2 regions of the Solibacillus sp. NPDC093137 genome follow, and region 1 is predicted to be linked to the other one. Evidence: riboswitches for the same ligand, from Rfam matches in the RefSeq annotation. Region 1 holds a riboswitch; the other holds the start of a gene.
What was found. A riboswitch is a leader RNA that binds a small molecule or an ion and turns the genes downstream of it on or off. The one in region 1 is predicted to bind FMN.

Region 1 (8,866 bases):
AACGTAGCGGAAACAACTGCGGCAGATAATGAAGAAACATCAAACGATACATTACTATACATCGTTGGAGCCCTTTTACTTCTTATTATATTAGTAAGTATTTTCACTATTGCAAGACGGAAAAATACAAAATGATGTCATTGACAATTTTTAGTCAATTTTTACTTTATGTAAGTTTAGCTCTTCTTATGGGAACATTTATCTTATACTGTATCCCTGAAACAATTCGCCCAAAAATCGATATTTCAGCCAAGTGGCTTATTGTTAGTGCGGTCATTTTGCCGATTGTCACATTTGTACCGAATATTCAATTGCTGACAATTTTGACACCACAGTTCGGCTTCATCGAATCATTGGGCATGCTCCTTTTGAAATTTAAAGTTGGCCATTCATGGCTCGCGGTCGTTGGCTTTACGATTATTTTGCTTATAATGCTTCGCCAGTTTATGAAAAAACCTTCGAAGCTTATATCGGTCATGTCAATTTTTATTTTAATCGCCATTATGGCGGCAATTGGCTATATTAGTCATGCAGGTTCGATGACAGGCATTGTCGGATCGGCATTGGATTTTGTTCACCTTCTAGCTGTCAGTGTATGGCTCGGCATCTTAGTTCTGATGAGCTTTTTCTCAAAAGATGCGCAAAACTGGGATGCCTTTCTGAAGTGGTTCTCCCCCGTGGCACTCGTAGCTTTTACGGCAGTTGCATTAACAGGTGTCCTTATGACTGACACAATCGTGCCGGGCTATGTGACAAGCTGGTCGAGCAATTATGGACAGTTTTTATTCATTAAGCATGTTCTGCTCGTACCTTTGACTGTTATTATTTTGGCAAACAGTCTGCTCATTAAACTGAAGATGGACAAGCCATTATTTGAACCGCGTACGTGGGTACGAATCGAAACAGTTTTGCTCGTAATGATATTATTCATTACAGCGCTCTATAGTGAACAACAGCCCCCGAGTTTTTATGTTCAGGAAATTTCTCCGTTTTTTGAAATGTTCTACCGTAGCTCGATTGAAGCTGGCATGCGCGGGTATTTACAAATGACGGGTATCGGGTTAGGATTTTTCCTGTTGACTGCACTGTTCATCGCTCTTGTCATCGTAAGTTATATTAAACAGCTGCCGGTTGTTGTATCGGCTGCCATGACTTTTGCGCTGGCATTATGTTTTTACATGGGCTTTATGTCGATTGTGTTCTTTAAATAACGTCAAAAAATAAAGGGTTGTAGTAAAAGTCATTTCCGACTAATACTACAACCCTTATTCATTAGGCGAGCCTTTTTGTCTTCATACGCATATAGCGAACAAGCGCCGCGATGATTAATATTACTGTTAACACTATTGTACCGTTCTGCATTGTTGGCTCATCTGTTTTTACAGCAATACCGATGAGTGCCCAAACGATAACAAGAGTAAAGAAAATATCTTTTGAAACAGCAACCGCCAAATAACCGAGAATGACCGCAACCCCGACAAGTACGAGTGATCCGATCACCTCTGATATCCCCAAATCGACTCCATGATGTTTTAAGACATAGCTTACATTAGCGATTGTCGCTACGGATATCCACGCTAAGTAAAATGAAAACGGAAAGCGTTCTGAAATACCTTTTTCCGTGTTTTTATACTGCAGGTAAATCGCAATGAGTGTAAATAACAAAAAGAACATTACAATAATGGATAGTATAAATTGTTCATAATGCCAGCTGAACAGCCAAGCAATATTAAATATACAGCTGATGATAAATAAAATACCTACTTTTCCTTTAAAACGATTGTCTTTCACTTTGCGGTATATCGTAATCAGCCATATGACAAGCAGTACATAAATTAACGACCAAATAGAAAATACGTAGCCTGCTGGTGTAAATAACACTTCTAATCGATTCGTAATTTCTGATGCCGTTTGCCCGTTTAAAGGCAGTGTATTGGATAGCGCATTTACTACGATTACAGCAATCATGGCTATCCACATTGTAATATACAAGCCCATTTTTCATCATCCTTTTTTCTAGAATTAGGGAACTATACCCTTCTTTAAAAAAGAATAAGCGGTAAATGGGCTATTGATTGTAAAGGTAATGTGATTTATGCAAAGTTATTTTTAAGTCTGCTTTTCAAAGGCAAGTTTGATCCCAAAACCGATAAGAACAGCTCCAGTCAACGTTTCGATTACCGATTGTGTAGCAGGTTTTTTCATGAAATTGCGGATTTTGTTTAATAAAAAAACATAGAGCGCAAACCAAATAAATGTTAAAACAATATAGATGATTCCCATCGTCAAAAATGGCCAAAACGGTTCTGCGCCTTTAGATAGGAATTGCGGTAAAAACGTAAGGAAAAATACTGCTACTTTAGGGTTGGTGATATTCGTAATGAGTCCCTGCTTAAAATACGAATTGCCTTTAGCTTCAATTTCCGGAATGTCCGTCAATTCCTCTGAGTCAGCTTTTTTAGCACGCATGCTCATCAATGTTTTTATACCCAAATAGCATAAATAGGCTGCTCCTACGTATTTCAACACTGTAAATGCCACGGCAGATTTTACGATAATCGCCGATAGCCCTGCCACCGCTGCAATTGTATGGACCGTTAATCCTGCGCAAGAGCCGACCATTGTTTGAAATCCGCCCTTTTGTCCGTTAACGATTGTATTTTTCGTAACGATCGCTGTATCAGGACCCGGCAATACAATCAGAAGAACACACGCAATGATAAAGAACACAACATTCTCCATTTACTCACCTTCATTTTCTGAATTTTTAAATATGGTAACATGTTCATCTGAATGAAGCTAGGGGAATTTATAGTTTAATGGATTGCTTTTGTATCGTTAATTTTATGTATCCCGTTAAATTTTGTAATCAGTGACTTGTTTTATTAGAAGAGTTTTATGTTTATTAGAAAACTTCATCTGTTTATTAGCATTTTCAGAATCTTTATTTAAACATCTAAGTACGATATTAGAACAATTGCTAAATATATTAGAAAACCGATAACTTATTAGAAAATGTCAAATCGATATTAGATGATTTATAATTTTATTAGAAAATCTGGATCAGCAATCAGTTCTCCGTTAACAACCTAATTTTCTCGGCAGCATTCCCGATAATGACATCCGCCTCAACTTTCCCCGAGTAGTCTATATACATGACCACCTGTTCTTTTACGAAGATGAATTCTTTGTTTTGGTCACTTTGGCGCATAAGTAATTGATCAAATCCGTCATGCTCTCTTTCCGTAAATAATTCTGCTTCATCATCAAACGTATGCTCAGTGATTAAGTCATCAACCAATGGTGCAACAAGGGAGTGAAAGCTTAACCGGTAAATTTCAGCCGAGATACCAGGGTTGTAACTGTTGTTCGGGTCAGACCATTGCCCTTTCTTTTCAATAAAATTTTCCTTCATTTTATATTGCACAGGAGCAACTATACTCCAGTTTTCCCAGTAACTGTTTCTCCAATCTTCTCCATCAATTATAAAAACATCACGTTCAAGATGTGAAGCATTTTCGATTGCTGCAAGCCTGACAAACGGCAGTGTTGTATCTTCTTTTGGTAATGTAACCGTACCTAAATGCAACAACTGGTAAAATGGAATGCAAACGGCAATTAATGATATAGCCAAAGTCATTACATAAGTTATTATGTTATTACGATAAAAATTCTCCCATGGTCTTGGCCGACCATCAGAACTCCCCTCTTTCAAATCGCGTTGTATGCGTGCAATACCTAGTAGCCCCATTCCCATTGAGAATAAGTAAAATATGTTTAATAAATAAAGAAACATCGTGCCAAACAAATTGCCTTCAATTAATGTTAATATTGGTGTATCGTCTGTAAACCAAAGGCTGCCTATAAGCCAAAAAAGAGCTGCCAAAGCGAATAATATAAAGATGAAACTTATCAATGTCTTCTTGAAAAGAGCATTTGCCACAGTTATTTGCTCTTCCCGATCTATCGGAGGTTCACTAGCTTTACGATCAACCGGTGCCGCAAATACGTGAAAATTGCGGTCACTTGCAATATAATCCCAGCCGCTTTCTTCAAATAACCGGATTTTTTCACTCGATATATATTTGCTTTTCGCCAGTTCCAGCCGGTAATCCATTCGTTTGCGATCCCCTTTTTTAAACTTCGCAAAATGTGTGCCAATCTCATAAAAATGCAGCCCTTGCTCGGACATATCCGAAAACCAGCTTTCATGTTCCTTAATACGCCAATACTGCCCGGGTCTTATTCTGCGTACTATTTCTGCCATCGCTCTCCCTCCTCATATGTCTGACCTAACAATAAAATAGAAGGGAATGTTTGTAAATAAATAATTAGAATCAGCAAACTATTTCAGCACTCTCTGACGCAATAAAGAATATTGAAAATGTTCACAGTAAAAAGGCAACCCTACCAATGCAGGATTGCCTATTACACCGCTTAGAACTAACTTTCCGCAAGCAGCAATATTTTCTGAGCTGCATTTTGAGTGGCGTGCACTAATCTTTATTAAAACATTTTATTCAAGTTCGCCATTTCAATTGCAGACATTGCGCTGTCGTAGCCTTTATTGCCTGCTTTTGTACCAGCACGTTCGATTGCCTGTTCGATATTTTCAGTTGTGACAATGCCGAAAATTACCGGTACGCCTGTGTCCAACCCTGCTTTGGCAATTCCTTTTGCCGCCTCGTTACATACATAATCGTAATGTGTAGTTGATCCGCGAATGACCGTACCTAAACCGATTACTGCATCATAATTATTTGTTTCAGCCATTTTTTTTGCAACAAACGGTACTTCGAAAGCACCTGGAACCCATGCTGTATCAACGTTTGCTTCATCAACACCATGACGTTTTAAGCCGTCAATTGCACCGCTTAATAATTTATCATTAATAAATTCATTAAAGCGCCCTACGACAATTCCGATTTTTAGATCTGTTCCGACTAATTGTGCTTCAAATGTTTTTCCCATTTTAATTGCTCCTTTTTATACCAATACGGTAGTTAATTTTATATATTGAACTAAGTCTTCGATTGTAATAAATTTCAGGTTATGTTTTTGTGCAATCTTTTCGAGCTGTGGCATGCGGGCCATTGAACCATCTTCGTTCATAATTTCACAGATGACCGCAACTTCATTCGAACCGCATAGTTTCGCCAGATCAACACCTGCTTCCGTATGCCCGCGACGTTCCAACACGCCTCCCTGTTTAGCAATGAGCGGGAAAACATGGCCGGGACGATGAAAATGCTCCGGTTTTGTTGCAGGATCCAGTAATGCTAACATCGTTTTAGAACGCTCAAATGCACTTATACCTGTCGTTGAATGGATATGATCGATACTAATCGTAAAAGCTGTTTGATATGTATCGGTATTGCTTTGCACCATTGGATGAAGGGAAAGCTTTTCTGCAATTGCAGATGAAACTGGTGTACAAATTAACCCTCTTCCATAAAGCGCCATGAAATTAATATTTTCCGGTGTAGCGAATTCTCCTAACACAAGAAAATCCCCTTCATTTTCACGGTTCTCGTCATCTGACACAATAATAATCTCGCCGTTTTTCAATGCCTGAATTGCTTCTTCAATTGTATTCATTTTGTCACCACTCCTTTAAAATCCTGTACGTTGCAAAAAGTCCATTGTAATTGTACTTTCCGTTTGATTTTGTAAATGTTTTTTTACATATTTTCCGATTAGATCTGTTTCAATGTTCACAACATCTCCCGGCTTTTTAAAGCCTAATACAGTCTGTTCATACGTATGAGGGATTAAGGAAATGGTAATGAATGTGTCCGTCACATCAAAAATTGTTAAACTCGTGCCGTCCACTGTAATTGAGCCTTTCTTAATACATTCAGCAACCAAATGCTTTTCCATTGCCAAATCAATATAAACTGCATTGGCAACAGGTCTTTTCCGTTGTATTGTTGCAATTCCATCAACATGGCCCGATACGATATGTCCACCGAATCGACCATTTGCCGACATTGCCCGTTCTAGATTGACAGGCATCCCAGCAGTTAATTGCTGTAGGCTTGTTGCTTTGACGGTTTCCGGCATGACATCTGCCAAAAATACGGTCGGCGAAAATTGTTTCACTGTCAGACAGACACCGTTAACGGCAATGCTGTCCCCGAGTTGAACATCCTCTAGAATTGTGCTTGCGCGAATGGCTAGTTCCATCGCTTGTGTGGATTGGCTGACTGTTTCAACCGTTCCAAGTTCTTCAATGATTCCTGTAAACATCCTGCTCACCTCTTTTTAAGATTAAAAAAGAACCCCGATTGAATTCGGAGTTCGATGAGAGGAAAATTGAGCATCATCAAATAAGCTTCTTGAAGTAAATTTTCAAAAAACTGCTGACATTGCTTCCTTCTCCCATCCAGACTGTAACTGTCGGCTTTGGACTTGCACCAAATCCTGCACACATAAGTGGCTCACGGGCTTAGAGATAAACTCATCACCGTCGATTGGGAATTTCACCCGACCCCGAAGGAAATTATTTTTTTCAAATAAAATAAAAAAACCCGTCACAAGGTGCGACAGGAAAAGTGTATAGCAAAAAAGCACATTTAAAATCAAATTTTTAAAATGCGTTGCCATTCCTTCTCCCATCCAGACTATAACTGTCGGCTTTGGATTTGCACCAAAATCCTGCACACATAAAGTGGCTCACGGGCTTAGAGATAAACTCATCACCGTCGATTGGGAATTTCACCCGACCCCGAAGGAAATTATTTTATTTGAAAGTTATTGTAACATAAATAATTTAAAAAGCTAATAGTATTTTAGCACCTACTTACTTTTTGTTCCATCAATCCTTTTACCTCTATCCCCTCTGTTAAATTATAAAAATTTTGAAACTTTACTAAAGATAATACGTAGAAGAATATACATAATATTACATAAATTAGAAAGGAGTTATTGCAAGCTTTTTTTAAGTGTCTTTCGTTTACTTGGTTGCTTTTTTTCGTATAACTATTTCATAAAATATAGTGTCGGATAATCTTTAGTAATATAAAAAAACAAATACTTTTTTAACGGTAATGGAGGCTTTTATGGCGAATAATTCACAGTCGAATAAATATCTTATCTTTCTAGAGCTACTGTTTTATGCAGCATTACCTTATGTAATCTGGAAGTTTGGGCGAGAGCCTTTTGGTGACTATGCCGCAATGCTGCTGTCCACTGTTCCCGGGATAATTTATACGGTTTACCGCTTTGCTAAAGACCGGCAATTCAATGTGACAGGCCTGTTTATTTTAGGCTCAATGCTTATAGGTACAGCGGTCGATTTACTGTCGGGTTCAGCGGAGCAGATGATTTGGAATAACGTTTATTTAGGTCTTTTTTATACGTTGCTCTATGTAATTTTATTCATCGTAAAACAGCCTTTTTCCCTGTATATTGCAGTTGATTTTGCTTATTTGCAAGGACATGCACGAAAGGAAAGTAAAGCATTATTCTTTCAAAAAGGGATCTTCCGATGGTTTCAGCTGATCCAGGTTGTCTTCATTATTCGAGGACTGGTTATGGCAGGAATTACGGTCTTCCTGCTTCGTAAATATGGAATTGACAGTTATGGTGACATGCTTATTTATAAACGGGTAGCGAGTTGGGTGTTTTCCGGAATTTTAATGGGGATGTTCTTTTACATTAATGTTGTTGTACAAAACTATATGAACCGATTACATGAAAATAATCTGCAAAAGCGGCAGGAACCGGAAATTGTCGCAGAATAAATATTAAAAAATTTTTGAACCTTTTTCCTCTCCTGTTTGTATAGTCAGTGAATGCATCAAAAGTTGCAGCTTGTTATAAAATTTAACTAAGTAAGGAGAAATCGATATGGGGATTGGTTTTAAAATTTCGTTAATTGTGAGTGCAGTTGAAATGGTTGTATTATTTACGATTTTGATTCCGTTTTTTAGAAAACATATTATCAGGGAAGGTAAAAAAATTAATTATGCGAAAACAACCGTTTATTTACGCTGGAATATATTTGACACGATTACTCTGATTTTAGCGGTTTATACGATTATCTGTGTGCAAGTTTTGAACATTTTACTTTCATCCGGTGAAACAATTGAAAACCCTTATGTTCAGTTTTTTACGAACCAGGCACAGGCATGGGTCATTGTAATGGTTGTGTATTTGGTCATGCGCATATCGGCTACACTAAAAAGTATTAAAGCACGTTTCGGTGACGTTTATGATAGCGAACAATGAGCAGTTGATGATCGCGTTTCAAATTGGCGATTCGGAAGCGTTGGCACAACTGTACGACCAGTTGCATGAGCCGCTGTTCTGTTTTTTGTACCGTTATACAAAAGATGAGCAATTGAGTGTCGATATTGTTCACGACAGCTTTGAAGTGCTGCAATCAAAAAAATTTCAGTATGAACAGCAACGTGGTACGGTAAAGTCCTTCTTGTTTCAGATTGCCTACCGCCTTATGATCAATAAGCTGAAAAGGCGCAAACGATGGCAGACACTCCTGCCTTTTCTCATCCCTATTCAGAAAAAAACGCTGCAAACCGAAGACACACTCGTCATTCAACAAGCGATTTCCAACTTGCCGGATAAACAGCGGGCTGTAATTTTGCTTGCTTACTATGAAGATTTGCCGCAAGAAGAAATTGCCTTAATATTGGATGTTCCGATCGGTACGGTAAAATCACGGCTTCATCACGCTATTAAAGCTTTAAAGGCTGAATTAAAGGAGGATTTCCAACATGAACGAGGAATTTAAAAAGGAAAAAGAGCTATCCGGTTTGCTTGATTCCTATAAAATCGACATACCTGTGACAAAACTTGCAAAAAAGCAGTCACCATTTCAAAAGTTTATTCGCTATCTTGGTTC
Region 2 (8,866 bases), 740 kb from region 1:
GTTAATTCCGTCAATTGCATAACCATGCTAATCGGCAGTAACGGCATCGCTCTTCGAAACTCTCGACTCATTATCTCGCCTCCCTCTTCTTACCATTTACTTTAAATCAATGTAATGTTCTTTGTCAATCTAATGTTATAAAAACTAACATATCGTTTTTAGAATAATTTAATCGCATAATTCGAACATTTTAATTCCACAAAAAGAACCGTACGCCAAGAACAGCAATTAGCATACGGTCACCGAAGTTTCATTCTTTTTTATGTGAGCTTTCCTCTATTTTTAAAAGTTGTTTACATTTAAGTTAGTTCCACCTGATTATTACAGTCCATGTCACAGTCATAATTAAAATACAAATATATTTCAAAATTATGGACTTTATTGAAATAATTATAAGATATTAATATATAATGGATATATGTGATCTGGCATACTAAAAAAATACTTAACTACTCTTACAAATAATAGAAATTAACTTTCCGTTACCCGGAAGCTTATCCATCTTTCCTGCCGGTCACTTACTTTGTTTCTAATTCATTAGCTGCACGAAAACAGCTGCCGAATTAAGATAAAGTCTTTTGCAAATTACGCATGACACATATGAATATTTGCTTAGGACAAGGAGGATATTTAGTATGAAAAAGAAGTTTTACACATTTGCAGTTGCTTCATTAGCAATGACAACAGCAACGGTAGCCCCAGCTTCAGCTGCCGTAAATTTCACAGATGTCGCTGAAAACAACATACATTTTAAGGCGATTACAGAATTGCATGCAGCCGAAATTATTAGTGGTTATCCAGATGGAACATTTAAACCCGCGCAGAATGTGACACGTGGACAGGCAGCTAAAATTATTGCCGGTGCACTTGGTCTTGATACGGAAAATGTGGTCAATCCTAAGTTCACCGATATTCCGGCATCACATCAGTACTACGGTTCTATCGCAGCATTGACTGCACTCGATGCAATTAAAGTGTATGAAGATAACACTTTCAAGCCAAATGAAACAATTACGCGTGGGGAATTTGCTTATATGCTCGCTAAAGCATTGGATTTAAAAGCTGAAGGCGACAGCCCTTTTCATGATGTGACTGGGGATAATGAATACGCTTATGTCGTTACAGCTTTATATGAATACGGTATTGCAAAAGGCATAAGTGATACGGAATTTGGTGTAGAGAAATCGATAACACGCGGTCAACTAGCAACATTCATTTTCAATGTAGTACACGAATTCACAGAAAGTGATACAGAAGCGTCTTCAACGGATTCAGCGCTATTAAAAACCATTTTCACAAAGGCAATCGAAAAACAACAAGCTACAACTAGCATGAAAGCAAAAATGACAATGACACAATCGATGGATATCCAAGATGGGGAAGAACGTATAAAAATCGATACTAACGGAAAAATGGATATGTCAATTGTCAATAAACCTATGCAGTTCTTCATTGAAGGAACAATGTCTATGGTCGAGCCAACAACAGGCGAATCGATTGATATGCCTTTAAAAATGTATATGACAGAAAAAGATGGCATGTATATGTATGAAGGCACGTCAGAAACTTGGATTAATTATCCTGCCGACATGTTTGAAGAAATATTAACGCAAGCTGGCGCACAAATTAATGCTGCTGATCAATTAGAAATGTTGCAGAAATTTGCAACCGATTTCAATATCAAAGAAACGGATGGGTATTATACATTAAATTTGAAAGGTACTGGAGATAACTTTACCGCTCTTATACAAGAACAAATGTCTGCCATGAACTTAGGTTTGGACGAGGAAGTACTGGCCGATATGAAAAATTTAAAATACGATAATTTTTCTTATGAAATCAAAATTAATAAGGAAACATTTGATATAGAAGAAATGGTAATGGACTTCGGATTCGGCATGAACCTGGAAGGTGTTGTAATGAATATAAAAAGTAAATCAACTATGAAATATTCAGATTTTAATACAGTACCAACAATAACAATCCCTGCCGAAGCTCTGGAAAACGCAAAATCTTTGGAGGATTTAATTGAATCAGAAATAGGAAATAAATAATTCCCAAAATTCCCATAAAAGCTGTCAGGAAAAAGCATTGTTTTTCCCGATAGCTTTTTTTTGAAAAAATGGGGCAATGAAAAGTAATATCGCTATTATTCATGTATAATTGTTACCGTATATTGAGGGGGAATTTTATGTCAAAGCAACACATAGCAAAGTCAATCGGACAAAAAATCATCGTTATTATTGGCGGTTTAATCGCTGCTTACGGATTAGAAGCAGTATTAATACCAAATAACGTATCGGATGGTGGAATCACGGGGATTAGTATTGTCATCTCTCAGCTAACACCAGTATCATTAGGCCTGCTGATCGCCATACTAAACATTCCGTTTATTTACTTAGGATATAAACAGATTGGAAAAACCTTCGCAATCAACTCCGTTATCGGTATCACATCATTAGCAATTGGTACTTCGCTTATGCACCATGTTCCAACTATTATTACTGGCGATGCATTGCTTATTACAGTTGTAGGGGGAATTATTTTAGGTATTGGTATGGGGTTAGCGCTTCGTAATGGTGGCGCTCTTGATGGGATAGACATGCTTGCAGTGTTACTATCGAGAAAATTGCCTTTCGGTACAAGTGATCTCATTTTGTTTTTAAACTTTTTCGTTTTCATCATTGTATCGTTTGTATTCGGCTTTAAAGGTGCTTTGTTATCGGCAATTGCTTATTATATCGCATCAAAAGTTATCTTGATTGTTGAAGAAGGACTTAGCGGCTCTAAAACATATAAAATCATTACAAAAGAGCCGCTTAAAATGGTCGAAACAATTCGAGATCGTTTAGGAAGAAGCGCGACTTTCAGCACAGTATACGGTGCATACTCCCATCAGGAATTTCAAGAAATTACGTGTGTAATCAACCGGATGGAAGAAAGTAAGATAAAGGGTATTATTCGAGAAATCGATCCGAATGCCTTTGTGACAGTATACGAAGTAGTCGAAGTTAAAGGTGGAAGCTTTAAAAAGCAAAATATCCACTAAAACAGAAAATGGTTGTGTAAAAGGAAATTTTCCTTTTACACAACCATTTTTTAATCCGTATTGATTTCATTCGTGCGATTCGGAATACATAATCCGATAACCGCTCCTACTAACGCCGGAACAATCCACCCTAAACCAATGGAATAGAGCGGTAGGTAATCTGCGTAAAAAGCTGAAATAGAAGACAGCACACTCACTTCAAATGCCGGCACACTTCCGATTAACGCATTGTACCCATCAATTATACTAATAAAGAATACGAGTAAAATTGACCCTGCAAATACAGTCCTTTTGTAGTGAAATAGCGGTCCTAGAAGCGCCAGTATTATTAACACTATTGCCAGAGGGTAAAGGAACATCAACACTGGAATTGCATATGTAATAATATTTGTTAATCCAAAGTTTGCAATGATAAATGAAACAACACATAATAGGACTACAAATGTTTTATAGCTGATTTTCGGAAACACTTCATGGAAAAACTCACTGCATGAAGTAATGAGCCCAATACTCGTTTTTAAACATGCAAGTACAATAATAATCGCCAACAAAATTGCTCCGTATGAGCCGAAATAATGATCGGCAACCGCAGCAAAAATTTGACCGCCATTGTCAAATGTACCAATCGCCGTTATACTCGATGCTCCCATGTAAGCAATCAGACCGTAAATCAGCATCATTAATGCCATTGCGAAAATACCTGATTTCCAAGTCGCTTTTGCAATTTCTTTCTTATCTGTAATCCCTGTTCGCTTTATCGCATGGATGACAACAATACCAAACGCAAGCGAAGCAAGTGCATCCATCGTATTATAGCCTTCTTTAAAACCTGTCATAAACGCCTCGTTAATATAAGTTCCAGCAGGCTCAACGAATTTCCCCATTGGAGAAAACAGACTAATACCGATTAGCACAAATAAAAATACTAAAAATGCCGGTGTTAAGTACTTCCCTATAATGTCCATGATCTTCGCCGGATTTAGTGAAAAATAAAAAACGATCGCGAAGAAAATAAAACTGAATACCGCAAGCCACAATGTCGCCTGTGAAGGATCGATAAACGGTTCAAATCCAACAACAAACGGTACTGTTGCTGTACGCGGAATTGCAAAAAATGGCCCAATCGTTAAGTATAAAGCCAATGCAAAAAACAATCCAAACATCGGATGTACTTTACTTGCCAAATCGCGCAATCCATTACTTCCCGACAATCCGATTGCCAGAATTCCTAAAAACGGCAAACCAATTGCCGTAACTAAAAAGCCAATTAGCGCAAACCAATAGTTTGTCCCTGCCAATTGCCCCATTTGAATCGGAAATATTAAATTTCCTGCTCCAAAAAACATCCCAAACAGCATCGTTCCGATTACTGCATAGGTTGAAAATGGTATTTTCTTGTCCATCATATTCTCTCCCAAGATGTCATTTCATGGTGTTTTAATGAAACGTCCTAATTTTCTTAACAATGTACAATATCATATCAGCCCTATAACAGAATGACAATAGTAAGAGTAAATATAAAAGGAGCGATGTCATAAAGTTAACACTTTTATGACATCGCTCCATAATTTATTATTTAATTAAGCTAAATATTGTCTGCGCTGATTTTCAATCCATACACGCATTGAACGGTAAAGCATCGTCACGACCACAAACATCATAATTCCTTTAACAATATTAAACGGTAAAATACCTAACACGATTGTTTCGTACATATTATATTCGAAGCCTAGTAAGTACGTGTACAGCGGTAAGAACGCCACGTAGTTTAATGCCGCCATTCCAAGTGACATTACAACTGTAGAAACAACTAAGCCTGTCATTAACCCTTTTGCAGAAGGGAATTTTTTATAAATATAGTAAGCTGGTAAAATGAATAATACACCTGTAGCGAAGTTAGCCATATGACCTACCGGAATTCCTTCAGGAGCCCCTGTGTAAATCCAGTCAAGCACATTTTTAACAAGTTCAACTAGGATACCTGCAACAGGTCCCATCGTAATTGCCGCAATCAATGCTGGCACATCACTGAAATCAATTTGTAAAAACACCGGGAACCATGGTAGTGGGAAGTTTAACAACATTAGCACAAATGAAACCCCACTCAGCATTGCGATTGTTACGAATGATCGTAACTTTAAACTTCTTTTTTGCATATAAATCTCTCCTCTTTGCTGATTCCATCTCGCAAGAAGAAAGGACGTATCAAATCATTCCATGAAAAAACCCTTATGCTAAACTAGAGCATAAGGGAGAAATAGGCACACTTAAATAAAGGGTCTATCTGTGCATTTGCAGCAATTCCTGTTTTTTGTATACGAAAAATATTCCGTTTACAAATAAGGAATTAGAAATAAGTACTGCAAAGCACGGCATTTTCAAAAAATGACGACCGTACCTTCACCTTCTCCCATCCAGACTATACTGTCGGCTTTGGAATTGCACCAAATCCTGCACACAAAAGTGGCTCGCGGGCTCGAAAAGTTCGACATAAATTCCTCCAAGTAAATGGTCAGAAGTTATAACTTTTATTACCGCCGGTCGGGAGTTACACCCTGCCCCGAAGATGAATCAATATGAAATTATGTAGCAATTACCTTGCTATAACTATTATTATATATAAAAAAAAGGAATTGTAAAGCCCATTGCTTACAATTCCTAGTAAAATTATTTGAATTATTGAAATTCATAATGAATACGGTTCGCCGCGATCGGCTTATCTACCGGTTTTGTGAAGTCATAACCGCCCCATTGTTCCTGTACGATATTTTCAAATTTTACCTGTTTATCAAAACTTGCTGCTGTCATTATTAATCCTTCAATCATTCGCATTCCTTGAGCTGGTTCATAATTGTCCAAGTTTAAAGGTTCTTCAAATGTAATTGTTACGATCGACTTAGCGTCTTCAACTTTTAAATATACACCCGGCAATATAACCGTTCTGTATATATCATTCGCTTCCACCGTCATATTTTTGATTGCTTCTTGCACATCTTTAAAGCTCATTCGGAAATTGGGACTTAAATATACCGCTCCATTCCGCATCTGATACATAAAATAATTATATTGAGCGTTCTCATCATTTAATAAAAACGGCTCTTTTACGTCGCCAATATGGTCAAAGTAAATTGGTTTTCCGGCCGTATTTTGTATTTCTACTTCCATATATTCATCTCTGAAAGTGTCGACAAGGGAACCGAGATAATTTGATAAGGAAGCAGTTCCCGCATCATATTGGTGATCTTCCGGCAACATATGAACAAGCCTGTTCCCTTCCTCACGCAATTCGCCCTTGTAAGGATGGTATTCATTAAAGCCTAACGACTGTTCGTCAAGCAACGGACTGAACGTGTTATAAAGTTCCAGCTTCGTCGGATTTTCTGTACCCGTTTTTTCGGCAACAATCTCATTTGGAATCAATATGCTTACAGGTACACTTTCTGCATCATCCCCTGCAAGACCAATTGCAAATAATGTGTTTTCCTCTAGCTCGCTTTCATAAACTAATGTTTGCTCCGGTTGAGCTTCCGTCGAAAAACTATTAATCATGGAGCGTTGTGTAGATGCATCTTCCTTCGCACTCATTGTCATACTTTCTTCCGATTCCGGAGTGGCAAGATCGAATGTTTCATTCTGCATAGTAACCGATTCATTATTACCTATAAATTGCGCGCTGATTAAAACAATAATAAATATTGATGCAATCGAGACGAATAATGGCGCCCAACGTATACCTTTTTGATTGTTTTGCTCTATGTGAGGCGGATCTTCATTAAATGCTCCTTCATCCATTAAACGATTAAATACCTCATCTTTTGAACGATGATCAGTTACTTTCGGTGCTTTTTTCAGAAAAATTTCAATCTCTTTTTCATCCCAATGCTCCTTTTTCATAATGGATTCGCCTCCCTTCCTTCTTGCGCTTCCAATAGCAGCCGCAGATTCTTTAAAGCACGGTGCTGTGTCGTTTTAACTTTTCCTGTCGTCCATCCTAATATCTCCGCTGTTTCCTGAATTGAAAGTTCCTGAATATACCGCATAATAATCACCATTTTCTGATCACCTGAACATTCCTCCAATGCAACCAGTAATTGATGGAGCTGGTCATTTAATTCGGTGAATTGTTCAGGTGAAGGGATTGGGCTTACGAGTTGCTCTGTCTCCCAATCAAAAGCTGTAAATGCATGTTTATCTCGAACTTGTTTTTTTCTGAAATAGTCAATCGCCACATTTTTTGCTATAGAGAACAGCCAAGTTTTTTCCGAGCTTTTCCCTTCGAATCGCTCGTATGATTTTAATACACGAACGTATACTTCGTGGGCAAGATCCTCAGCTGCGGTACGATTTTTCACTAAGTAAAATAAGAAATTAAAAACATCCTGATGATACGTATCGTATAATCGATGGAAAATGGATTGCTGCACCCATCCCACCTCCATTCACGTAATTTGTCGTTTTCGAAACAGAAAAGTTACAGTAATCATCCTTTTACGAACGAATTAGTCTATTAAAAAGAAAAGTTTATCACTTTGAACGATTCAAAATGATAAACTTTTTTATACTCATAATTCCATTACCCCACTTTTTTAAGATAATGGCAAGTAAAATGTAAAGGTTGTTCCTTGCTTTTCCACACTATCAACAGAGATTCTGCCGTTATGTGCTTCCACAATGTTTTTCGTAATGGCCAAGCCTAAGCCCGTTCCGCCTTTCGAACGAGTACGTGCTTTATCTGCTTTGTAGAACCGTTCGAATACATATGGCAAATCATCTTGCGGAATGCCCTGCCCTGTATCCCTAATTTGAATTTTTGCATAGTTTTGCTCATTTGCCATAGAAACAGTTACCGATCCATCGGCTGGTGTATGGCGAATCGCATTGTCGATCAAGTTCGTTAATACTTGTTCGATACGGTCCTCATCAATCGAAATAAGCGTTTCATCCGAAAAGTCAGTTTCAATCTGCAGTTGCACATGCTTTTCTTTCGCTGTTTGGTCAAACTTATGTGTCATCCGTTCAATAACCGCTACTAATGGCACGTCTTCCTTATACAGACTCATATGTCCTGATTCCATCCGCGCCAAGTCAAGTAAATCTGTTACGAGACGACTCATACGCTGTGATTCATCGTAAATTACCCGGATCATATCAATACGTTCTTCCTCTGTTGTCACAACCCCATCAATAATTGCCTCCGAATAGCCTTGTAGCATCGCGATTGGTGTCCGGAGCTCATGTGAAACATTGGCAATGAAATCCGATTTCAGTTTTTCCAGTTTCGTTTCCTCGGTTTTATCGCGTATAACAGCGACTGCACCACGAATGGAGTCTCTGCTGTACAAAGGACTAATCGTTATACTGTAATAGGATTTACCCATTTCAAACTCTTCGTCCAGCTGATCCTCGAAATTCAACACATGGTCAAGCATTTGATAAAGTTCATCCGGTATCGGCTTTGAGCTATCCAATCCTTTTTCGACGAACCATTTTTGCAGTAGTCGCTCTGCAGGAGGATTGCTCACTAAAATCGTCTTATCGCGATTAAATGTAATAACAGAATCGGTCATCGATGTTAAAATGCTCGATAATTGTTCTTTTTCCTGGTTGATCACTTCCAAATGATGCTTCAATTGACGGCCCATCTGGTTAAAGGCGACGGCAAGCTGACCAATTTCATCATTTTGCTTCGTTTCAATTTTTGAATCGAAACGCCCCTTTGCCAATTCAAATGCATGCTCTCTCATTTTACGCAATGGAAGCGTTATCTTAGAAGAAAGGAAAAATGCAAAAATTGTCGTCAATATAAATGCAATAGCC

Region 2: linked by a shared signal. The riboswitch ahead of ACQKN3_RS08120 (ECF transporter S component) and the one ahead of ribE (riboflavin synthase) in region 1 are both predicted to bind FMN.

What each region holds. Positions count from the first base shown of each region.
Region 1 is NZ_JBNNVH010000001.1:837,948-846,813, reverse strand. It holds gene ACQKN3_RS04415 (copper resistance CopC family protein) at 1-135, shown strand, start outside; gene ACQKN3_RS04410 (copper resistance D family protein) at 132-1,211, shown strand; gene ACQKN3_RS04405 (TspO/MBR family protein) at 1,273-1,998, opposite strand; gene ACQKN3_RS04400 (LysE family translocator) at 2,110-2,742, opposite strand; gene ACQKN3_RS04395 (DUF2812 domain-containing protein) at 3,071-4,267, opposite strand; gene ribH (6,7-dimethyl-8-ribityllumazine synthase) at 4,507-4,971, opposite strand; partial or broken gene ribB (3,4-dihydroxy-2-butanone-4-phosphate synthase) at 4,990-5,598, opposite strand; gene ribE (riboflavin synthase) at 5,614-6,249, opposite strand; FMN riboswitch at 6,370-6,504, opposite strand; FMN riboswitch at 6,603-6,739, opposite strand; gene ACQKN3_RS04375 (VC0807 family protein) at 7,062-7,745, shown strand; gene ACQKN3_RS04370 (group-specific protein) at 7,852-8,232, shown strand; gene ACQKN3_RS04365 (RNA polymerase sigma factor) at 8,240-8,755, shown strand; gene ACQKN3_RS04360 (hypothetical protein) at 8,739-8,866, shown strand, end outside.
Region 2 is NZ_JBNNVH010000001.1:1,575,616-1,584,481, forward strand. It holds gene ACQKN3_RS08100 (MerR family transcriptional regulator) at 1-71, opposite strand, end outside; gene ACQKN3_RS08105 (DUF6612 family protein) at 636-2,054, shown strand; gene ACQKN3_RS08110 (YitT family protein) at 2,192-3,049, shown strand; gene brnQ (branched-chain amino acid transport system II carrier protein) at 3,100-4,452, opposite strand; gene ACQKN3_RS08120 (ECF transporter S component) at 4,630-5,205, opposite strand; FMN riboswitch at 5,448-5,621, opposite strand; gene ACQKN3_RS08125 (hypothetical protein) at 5,726-6,943, opposite strand; gene ACQKN3_RS08130 (RNA polymerase sigma factor SigX) at 6,940-7,473, opposite strand; gene ACQKN3_RS08135 (ATP-binding protein) at 7,636-8,866, opposite strand, start outside.